3 regions of the Streptomyces shinuiensis genome follow, and region 3 is predicted to be linked to each of the others. Evidence: riboswitches for the same ligand, from Rfam matches in the RefSeq annotation. Region 3 holds a riboswitch; each other region holds the start of a gene.
What was found. A riboswitch is a leader RNA that binds a small molecule or an ion and turns the genes downstream of it on or off. The one in region 3 is predicted to bind cobalamin.
Positions count from the first base shown of each region.

Region 1: another riboswitch for cobalamin. It lies ahead of ACGRHY_RS21510 (cobalamin biosynthesis protein); the one in region 3 lies ahead of ACGRHY_RS08305 (ribonucleoside-diphosphate reductase subunit alpha).
Region 2: another riboswitch for cobalamin. It lies ahead of ACGRHY_RS05490 (energy-coupling factor ABC transporter permease); the one in region 3 lies ahead of ACGRHY_RS08305 (ribonucleoside-diphosphate reductase subunit alpha).

Region 1 covers NZ_JBIHML010000001.1:4,769,206-4,772,468, forward strand. The annotation lists gene ACGRHY_RS21505 (cobyric acid synthase) at 1-617, opposite strand, end outside; gene ACGRHY_RS21510 (cobalamin biosynthesis protein) at 614-1,645, opposite strand; cobalamin riboswitch at 1,783-1,908, opposite strand; gene ACGRHY_RS21515 (hypothetical protein) at 2,199-2,414, opposite strand; gene ACGRHY_RS21520 (inorganic phosphate transporter) at 2,445-3,263, opposite strand, start outside.
Region 2 covers NZ_JBIHML010000001.1:1,239,962-1,243,224, reverse strand. The annotation lists gene cbiQ (cobalt ECF transporter T component CbiQ) at 1-181, opposite strand, end outside; gene ACGRHY_RS05495 (energy-coupling factor ABC transporter substrate-binding protein) at 187-558, opposite strand; gene ACGRHY_RS05490 (energy-coupling factor ABC transporter permease) at 558-1,268, opposite strand; cobalamin riboswitch at 1,299-1,483, opposite strand; gene rox (rifampin monooxygenase) at 2,253-3,263, opposite strand, start outside.
Region 3 covers NZ_JBIHML010000001.1:1,900,211-1,903,473, forward strand. The annotation lists gene ACGRHY_RS08290 (GntR family transcriptional regulator) at 1-551, shown strand, start outside; partial or broken gene ACGRHY_RS08295 (DUF3311 domain-containing protein) at 661-822, shown strand; gene ACGRHY_RS08300 (GNAT family N-acetyltransferase) at 932-1,444, shown strand; cobalamin riboswitch at 1,501-1,681, shown strand; gene ACGRHY_RS08305 (ribonucleoside-diphosphate reductase subunit alpha) at 1,802-3,263, shown strand, end outside.

The DNA.
Region 1 (3,263 bases), 2.9 Mb from region 3:
ACCAGTGCCTGGTCCCCGGGCGCCAGCAGGGCGGTGGTGCCGAAGAGGGAGGCGAAGACTCCGCCGCGGTCGATGTCGCCGACCACCACGACCGGAAGCCGGGCGGCACGCGCCAGGCCCATGTTGACGATGTCGGTGCGCCGCAGGTTGATCTCGGCCGGGCTGCCGGCGCCCTCGCAGATCACCGCGTCGTGGGTGCGGCGCAGTTCGGCCAGGCAGCCGGTGACCGTCTCCAGCAGTTCCTCACGCCGCCCCGCGCGCCGCGTCCCGCCGGACGACGGCGGCAGTCCGGGATCGCCGAAGTAACCGCGCGCGCTCATCTCGCCCACCGGCCTTCCCAGCAGCACCACCTGACTGGAGCGGTCGCCGCCAGGTTTGAGCAGCACGGGGTTCATCAGCGCGCTCGGCTCCACACCGGCCGCGGCGGCCTGCATGGCCTGGGCGCGGCCGATCTCGGCGCCCTCGCGCGTCACGAAGGAGTTCAGGGACATGTTCTGCGCCTTGAACGGCGCCACCTTCACGCCCCTGCGGGCCAGCCAGCGGCAGACGCCCGCCGTGACCACGCTCTTGCCCGCGTCGGAGGTCGTTCCCGCGATCAGCAGTCCGCCGCCCGTCACAGCGCTCCCCTTTGCGCGCGCCGTACGGCGCGGGTCTCCCGCAGCGCCCCGGCGGCGCCGCACACCGCCAGCGCCAGCGCGCACACCCGGCGTGAGAGCCGCACCGCGCGCTCGATGTCCTCCACCAGCACCGGGCGGCCGCCGGTGCCCAGGACCGGCCGGTGCTCGACGCGCCCGCCGTACGACAGCGTCCCGCCCAGCCGTACGCCCAGCGCACCCGCGAACGCCGCCTCGACCACACCGGCGTTGGGGCTGGGGTGGCGGCGCGCGTCCGCGCGCCAGGTGCGCAGCGCGCCGCGCGGATCGGGTCCGGCCAGCGCGGCCAGCAGCGCGGTCAGCCGGGCGCCGGGCCACCCCGCCGCGTCGTCCAGCCGCGCCGAGGCCCAGCCGAAGCGCAGATGACGCGGCGAGCGGTGGCCGACCATCGCGTCCAGGGTGTTGACGGCGCGGAAGCCCACCAGCCCCGGCACACCGGCGGCCGCGCCCCACACCAGCGCGCCCACCACGGCGTCGGAGGTGTTCTCGGCGACGGACTCCACCACGGCCCGGGCGATGCCGTCGGCGTCCAGCGCCTGCGGGTCGCGTCCGCACAGGTGCGGCAGCCGGGCGCGGGCCGCCTCCAGGTCGCCCGCCTCCAGCGCGGCGGCGATCGCGCGGGCCTCGCGCGCCAGCGTCGTGCCGCCGACCACCGCCCAGACGGCGGCGGCCGTGACGGCGGTACGGGCGGCGGGGGAGCGGCGCACGGCACGGTCCAGCGCCGCGGCGGCGGCCGTGGCGCCGCCCGCGCACACGGCGGTGTACAGCGCGCCCGCGCCGCGGTGGTCGCGCCACAGCAGGCGCTCGGCGGCCGCGGCCGCGCGCCCGAAGGCGGCGACGGGGTGCGCGCGGCGCGGATCGCCGGCGATCAGGTCGAGCAGATGTCCCAGGGCCGCCCCGCACGCGTAGCCCGCGGCCGGGAGGCCGGGGGCCGGGGGGAGGTCGGTGTCTGCTGGAGCGATGGCCGGGCGGAGGGCGTGATCGGCACGCATCGCGTCAGCCGGCCGTCACACCTCGTGCGGAACCGGTGGCACAGCGGGGTGGAGGTGGTGCGGCGGGCAGGATGCCGGGCATGGCGGTATGTCCTCACTCAGGGTCCTCGCCCTGGCTCGACGTGACCGGCGGTGAGAGTCTCCTGGCTCCCGGATCGGCGCTTCCCCCGGCCTTCCAGCCCGGTGTGCGGGCCGTGGCGCTGGGTGGGGGAGCGCTCCCCGGTGACAGTGGCGGGACCGCGCCGGATTCGCACCGGCTTCCTCTCCTGCCGCCGTTTGGCAACGGGAAGTCCACCACGGCCGGGAAGGCGCGTCAACTCACCCGTGACCTGCGGCGGCGCACTGTGCGGAAGCGCACACGGCGCACGCCGGGGCACGCCGGGGCATGCCGGGGCGCTCGCGCCCCGGGCAGGCCGGGAACGCGGGGAGGACGCCTGAGGGCGGGGCAGGTCCGGGGAGGCCGGGAGAACGCGCAGGCGCCCGGCGGTGTCCGCCGGGCGCCCGTGGAGGTGTACCCGCGCCCGAGAGGCCGTGCGGGCCTGAGCGGGCCCGCTCAGGCCGCGATGATGTAGATGCCGTACGCCACGGCGGCCGCGCACAGGGCGTAGCTGGCGTAGGCGCCGACGCGGGCCAGGGCGGAGGAGCCGCCCCGCGCCTTGTCGTTGGTGCCCAGGCCGACGATGCCGAGGGTGAACAGGCCCACCAGGCCGACCGTCATCACGAGACTGACGCCGAAGACCTGGCCGAGGGCCGCCCAGTCGATGTCCATGGTGCTTCTTCCTCTTCGCGGGGCTCGGGCTCAGGGAGCGGAGACGGTGGTCTTCGCCGGGGTGTCGGAGGCCTTCCCGGCCTCCTCCATGGCGGCGGTGGGCGGTGGGGAGACGGCCTGCACCGCGTCCGTGACCACGCCCGCGTCCTCCGTCTCGGCCGGCTCGACGTCGTTGACGTTGGTGTGGTCGACCGGCTCCCGGCGGGAGGCGAACCAGATGGCGGCGATGGCGGCGACGGAGGCGATCGCGACCACGGTGACGCCCCAGTCGCCCTGGATGGCCAGCAGCGCGGAGCCCGCGGCGATCAGACCGGCGGCCGGGAGGGTCAGGCCCCAGGCGGCGATCATGCGACCGGCGGTGCTCCAGCGGACCACACCGCCCTTGCGGCCCAGGCCGCAGCCCATGATCGAGCCGGAGCAGACCTGCGTGGTGGAGAGCGCGAAGCCCAGGTGGGAGGAGGCCAGGATGGTGACGGCCGAGCTGGTCTGGGCGGCGAAGCCCTGCGCCGGGCGGATGTCGGTCAGGCCCTTGCCCATGGTGCGGATGATCCGCCAGCCGCCCAGGTAGGTGCCGAGCGCGATGGCGATGCCGGCCGAGGCGATGACCCACAGCGGCGGGTCGGCGTCGGCGCCGAGCACGCCGCCGGAGATCAGCGCGAGGGTGATGACACCCATGGTCTTCTGCGCGTCGTTGGTGCCGTGGGCCAGGGAGACCAGGCCGGCCGAGGCGATCTGCCCGGCGCGGTATCCCTTGGCGACCTGCCCCTCCTCGGTGTTGCGGCTGATCCGGTAGGTCAGCCTGGTCGCGAGCATGGCCGCGATGCCGGCGACCAGGGGGGCGACGAGGGC
Region 2 (3,263 bases), 660 kb from region 3:
GGCCGGGCACGCCCGCCGGGCCCAGCAGCACGGCGAGCGCGGTGAGGGCCACCAGGGCCGCACCCGGCCAGGGCGGCAGGCAGAGCGCCAGCACGGTGAGGCCGAACCCGAGCACGGCCTTGTCCACGGGGTGGCGGCGGCGCCAGCGGCTGCTGTGCGCCGCCGCGTCGATCGGCAGCACGGGACTCAGGCCCCCCGGGCCCCGGAGTCCCCGGCGGTCCCCGCGGCGTTCCCGGCTTCCTCCGGCCGCGCCGCGGCCCGCCGCTCGCCCTGGCGGCGCCCGCGGCGCAGGCCGAAGTAGTAGGCGAGGACGCCCGCGCCCAGCGCGGCCTGCAGGGCGAACAGCGCCGACTCGACCTCACCGGACGGCGGCTCGTACAGCGGGGAGAACCACGGCTCGTAGTCCGGCTCGATCTCGGTGATCGTCGTCTCCGCCTCGCCGTCGGCACCGGCGAACGGCTCCTCCTTGTGGTCGCCGAGGCCGAGTGCCGGGGGCAGGACCGCGAGCGCGGCCACGGCGAGCAGCAGCAGGGCGTTGATCCTCGTGTTCCTCCTCATCACGCCACCGCCCCGCTGCCGGCTGCCTTCTCCGCCCCGGACCGCCTGCCGGACACCAGCACTCCCAGCCGGGTCAGCTCGCCCCGGCTGGACTGCACCAGCAGCCGCATCACGAACACCGTCAGGAGCCCCTCGCTCACCGCGAGGGGGATCTGGGTGAGGGCGAAGATGGAGCCGAACTTGCCGAGCGCGCCCCAGAATCCGCTGCCCGGGTCGGGGAACGCCAGCGCAAGCTGCGCGCTGGTGACGCAGTAGGTGGACAGGTCGGCGGCGAAGGCGCCGAGGAAGACGGCCGCCATCAGTGGCGCGCCGTACCGCCGCAGCAGCCGGTAGAGGGCGTATCCGGTCCAGGGGCCGACGATCGCCATCGAGAAGGCGTTGGCGCCCAGCGTGGTCAGACCGCCGTGCGCGAGCAGCAGTGCCTGGAAGAGGAGTGTGATGGTGCCCAGCACCGCCATCATCGGCGGCCGGAACAGGATGGCGCCCAGCCCCGTGCCGGTGGGGTGCGAGCAACTCCCCGTCACCGAGGGAAGCTTCAGAGCCGACAGGACGAACGTGAAGGCCCCGGAGGCACCCAGGAGCAGAGTGCTCTCGGGATGCTCCCTGACCTCACGGGTGAGACAGCGGACTCCGTGGAAGATGAAAGGTGCGGACGCGACGCTCCAGGCGACCGCGTGCGCGGGGGGCAGGAAGCCCTCGGCTATGTGCATGACCGGACAGACCCTCTCCAGCACCTCGTGGATGGTTGACGCGCCTTGGCCGGTCTCCTGGCTGACGGGTACCACCGCCCGGGCTCCGCCTTCCCGGGTCCCGAAGGACCCAGTGGCCGCCCGCGAGGGCTGGAGCCGGACTTCCCGATCACAGTGGCGAGGGCCGCACCGGTATCGCACCGGATTTCCCGTTCACCAAGGCGTGGCGACAGTAGTGCGCGTGCGGAAGCGTTGGCAAGCAGGCCTTTTCCGCGTACGGGCCCCCTCGCCGCGTGCGGCCGGCCGGTGGTGGGCCGTTACACCGGGCGTTCTCGGAGCGGGAATCCGGGCTGAGGAGTCCGGCCGCCCCGCCGGCTGTGACGCGATCGACACGGCGTCCCGCCGGCGCGGGACGCCGACGGGGGAGGCATCCGCCGCGTCGCCGGGGTTTTCCGTCGGGCTGCTGTCGGTGATGCTCCTGACCGTCGGCGTCGCCGGCCTGCTCGGCGCCGTACTGGCCGGCCGCGCGGCCGACGCGCTGGGCCCGCGGCGCAGTCTCCGCCTGGTCGTCGGCGGACACCGCCGCGCCGGCGCTGGCCGCGGCCCTGGGGTTCGGTGGCGTCGGCGACCCGGTCGCGCCGGGCGCGGTCATCGCCTTCCGGGCGGTGTTCGCGTGGGGTCCGAGCCCGCCGGTCCAGAGGAGCGTCATGGGCGCGGCGGGCCCCGTGCGGCGATGACCGCCCTCGCCCTGAACATCTGCGCCCTCTACCTCGGCACCGGGGTGGCGGGCGCTCTCGGCGGCGGCGTCACCGGCGTCACCGGCGTTGCGGGCGTCGCGGGCGCCGGCCGGGTGCCGGTGGCGGCCGCCGCACTGATGACCCCGTCGTTCCTCCTCGCCCCGCGCGCGGTGCCCGGGACGCGGACCGGGGACAGGGGCCGACCCCGGCACGCCGACGCCCGAGGTTCCGGTCGGGGCGGGTTCCCGCCCCGACCCTGGCCCCGGCCTCAGCCGGTGGTGGCGGGGCCGAACCACCTGGACAGGTGGTCGAGCAGCCCGGACTGCTCCTCGCCCACCCACGCCACGTGGCCGTCCGGTCGCAGCAGCACCGCGGGTACGTCCAGACCCCCGCCGATATCCCCGCCGATGTCGGTGACATGGTCGACGCGGTCCGCCCAGCCCGACACCGACAGCCGGCCGGTCCCGTCCAGCAGCAGCCCGCGTCCGCCGTGCATCAGCTCGTACAGGCGGCGGCCCCGCCCCAGCTTCACGTCCGGCAGCCGCCGGCCGAGCAGTTCGTGGCCCCCGCCGAAGTCGTAGCGGACCGAGATCGCGGTGATCTTCTCGGTCAGATGCCGGTTGACCTCCTCGAAGTCCATCAGCTCCGACACCAGCCGGCGCACCGACCGCGGGCCGGGCTCGGTGGACATCAGAGCCATCTGCGCGCGGGTGTTGTCCAGTACGCCGGCGGCCACCGGGTGCCGCTCGGTGTGGTAGCTGTCCAGCAGTCCCTCGGGCGCCCGGCCGGCGACCTCGGCGGCCAGTTTCCAGCCGAGGTTGAAGGCGTCCTGGATGCCGAGGTTGAGGCCCTGCCCGCCGACCGGCGGGTGGATGTGGGCGGCGTCGCCGGCCAGCAGCACCCGGCCGGCCCGGTAGCGCTCGGCCTGCCGGGTGGCGTCGCCGAAACGGGAGAGCCAGCGCGGCGAGTGCACACCGAAGTCGGTGCCGGCGACCGCCCGCAGCTGCCTCCTGACCTCCTCCAGGGTCGGCGGGACGGTGCGGTCCTCGGCCAGTCCCCCGGCCGGCACGACGACCCGGTAGACGCCCTCCTCGACGGGCCCGACGCCGAACCGCAGCTGGGTCCCGCGCACGTCGGCCACCACGGACGCGATCACCGCCGGGTCCTCGGTCGCCTCCATCTCGCCCAGCAGCGTCTCGACCCCGGCGGGCTCGCCGGGGAAGCCGACGCCGAGCAGCCTGCGCACCGTACTGCGGCCGCCGTCGCAGCCGACGGCGTA
Region 3 (3,263 bases):
TGGAGCGCATCCAGGGCAAGGGCACCTTCGTGGCCAAGCCCAAGGTCGCCCAGGCGCTCCAACTCACCTCCTACACCGAGGACATGCGCGCCCAGGGCCTGGAGCCCGCCTCCCAGTTGCTGGACATCGGCTACGTCACCGCCGACGACCGGCTCGCCGGGCTGCTGGACATCCCCTCCGGGGGCCGCGTCCTGCGCATCGAGCGGCTGCGGCTGGCCAGCGGTGAACCGATGGCCATCGAGACCACACACCTGTCGCAGAAGCGCTTCCCGGCCCTGCGCCGCAGTCTGGTGAAGTACTCCTCCCTCTACACGGCCCTGGCCGAGGTGTACGACGTCCACCTCGCCGAGGCGGAGGAGACCATCGAGACTTCCCTGGCCACCCCGCGCGAGGCGGGCCTGCTGGGCACGGACGTCGGCCTGCCGATGCTGATGCTCTCCCGGCACTCGCGCGACACCGAGGGCGAGCCGGTGGAGTGGGTGCGCTCGGTCTACCGCGGCGACCGCTACAAGTTCGTCGCCCGCCTCCAGCGCCCCGGCCGGGGGCGGTGACCGGGGCGGACCGCACGCCGCGGCCACGGTGATCCGGAGGGACGGAGCCGCGGCCACGCCCGTACCACCGAAGAGCCCCGGCCCCCTCCCGCTCGTCACGCCGGCGCGTGTGGCGATCGGCGTCTGCCTGCTCGCGCCCTTCGTCGCGGTGCTGTGGGTCGGTTCGTACACCAGGACCGAGCCGGCCCTCGCCGGAATCCCCTTCCTCTACTGGTACCAGATGCTCTGGGCGCCTCTCCCCGCCGCGCTGATGACCGTCGCGTACGCACTGGTGCGGCGCGGGAGGGCTGCACCGACTCGCCGCCCCGCGTCCGCGCCCCGTGCCCCACCGGCGGAAAGCCGTTGCGCCACAGCGGCCGGGACACCGCATGATGACCGCCATGGACATCACCATCAGGGCCGCGCGCCCGCACGAGTTCGAGGCGGCCGGGGAGCTGACGGCCGGGGCGTACCTCCGGGACGGACTGCTGGACTTCGGTGCCCAGGACCCGTACCTCGCCGTGCTGCGCGACGCCCGGCACCGGGCCGGGCACGCCGAACTGCTGGTGGCCGCGGGCCCCGTGGGCGGCGGGGCCGAGGAGGTTCTGGGCACCGTCACCTTCGCGGCGCACGGCGGCGAGTACGCGCAGATCGCGCGCCCCGGCGAGGGGGAGTTCCGGGTGCTGGCGGTACGCCCCGGCGCGCGCGGCCGGGGCGTGGGCGAGACCCTGGTGCGCGAGTGCGTGGACCGGGCCCGCGCACTGGACCTGGAGCGGCTGGTGCTCTCCAGTCATCCCCTGATGCACACCGCCCACCGCCTCTACAGGCGGCTGGGGTTCGTCCGCACCCCCGACCGCGACTGGTACCCCACCGAGGGCCTCTCCCTGCTGACTTTCGCCCTGGCCCTGAGGTGAGCACAGGGCGCCGGGCCGTGGTGCGGCACTCCACCCAAGAAGCCTTCCAACACAACATCTAGGGGTACTTGGCCGGGGCGGCACTAGATGTATGCTCATCTCGCTGTCGCCGCAGGGGAATCCGGTGTGAGTCCGGAGCTGTCCCGCAACGGTGTGCGGCGGGCTGCCCCCGTGTCGTTCGCACGGTCCGGGCCGTCCGCCGCGAGTCCGAGGACCTGCCGACGGTGTTCAGTCACACGTCCGGGTCCCGTGGGTTGGGCCGGCGGACGCGATCGGTGCGCCCTCTTCCGGCCGGGTGTGCCCGTACGCGCCTGCTCTCCTCCCCCGGGACCGTCGGCCCACGAGGGAGAGCACCGAGTGACCATCTCATCAGCGGAGCCCGCCACGGCCTCCGCACCGGCCCGTGCACCGGAGGACGACCGCCCGGGCGCGGCGCTGCTGCGCACCCTGGCCGGGCTCACCGCAGATCTGCCCGCCACCGACCCCGGGCGGGTCGCCGCCGCCGCGCTGCGCGGACGCCACCCCGGCGCGGACGAGGCCCGGTTGCGCTCCCTGGCCACCGAGGCCGCGGCCGGCCTCATCGCCGAGGAGCCCGAGTACTCGCGGCTCGCGGCGCGGCTGCTCGCTCCGGCGATCCGCCGGGAGGCGGCCGGCCAGGGCGCGGTGTCCTTCTCGGCGTCGGTGGCGGTCGGCCACCGGCAGGGGCTGATCGCCGACCGCACGGCCGGCTTCGTCGCCGAGCACGCCGGACGCCTCGACACACTGGCCGAGGACGCCCTCGAAGACGGCGCCGACGACCGTTTCGGCTACTTCGGACTGCGCACGGTCCACTCCCGCTATCTGCTGCGCCACCCGGTGACCCGCGCCGTGATCGAGACCCCGCAGTACTTCCTGCTGCGGGTGGCCTGCGGGCTGACCGCCGACTCCTCCGAGCGGGCGCTGGAGGAGGTGACCGAGCTGTACCGGCTCACCAGCACGCTGTCCTACCTCCCCTCCTCCCCCACCCTGTTCAACTCCGGCACCCGGCACCCCCAGATGTCGTCCTGCTACCTGCTGGACTCCCCCCGGGACGAGCTGGACTCGCTCTACGAGCGCTACCAACAGGTCGCGCGCCTGTCCAAGCACGCCGGCGGTATCGGGCTTTCCTTCTCGCGGATCCGCTCGCGTGGTTCGCTGATCCGCGGCACCAACGGCCACTCCGGGGGCATCGTGCCGTTCCTCAAGACCCTGGACGCCTCGGTCGCGGCCGTCAACCAGGGCGGCCGGCGCAAGGGCGCGGCCTGCGTCTACCTGGAGACCTGGCACGCCGACGTCGAGGAGTTCCTCGAACTGCGCGACAACACCGGCGAGGACGCCCGCCGCACCCACAACCTCAACATCGCCCACTGGATCCCCGACGAGTTCATGCGCCGGGTCGAGGCGGACGCCGACTGGTCGCTGTTCTCCCCCTCCGACGTCCCCGAACTGGTGGACCTGTGGGGCGAGGAGTTCGACGCCGCCTACCACCGGGCGGAGGCGGCCGGGCTGGCGGTGCGGACGGTTGCGGCGCGCACCCTCTACGCCCGGATGATGCGCACCCTCGCCCAGACCGGCAACGGCTGGATGACGTTCAAGGACGCCGCCAACCGCACGGCCAACCAGACCGCCGGGCCGGGCAGCGTCGTCCACTCCTCCAACCTCTGCACCGAGATCCTGGAGGTCACCGACGACGGCGAGACGGCCGTGTGCAACCTGGGCTCGGTCAACCTCGCCGCCCATCTGCGCGACCCCGCCGACGGGGACCCGCGCCCCGGCGAGGAACTGGACTGGGAGCGGCTGG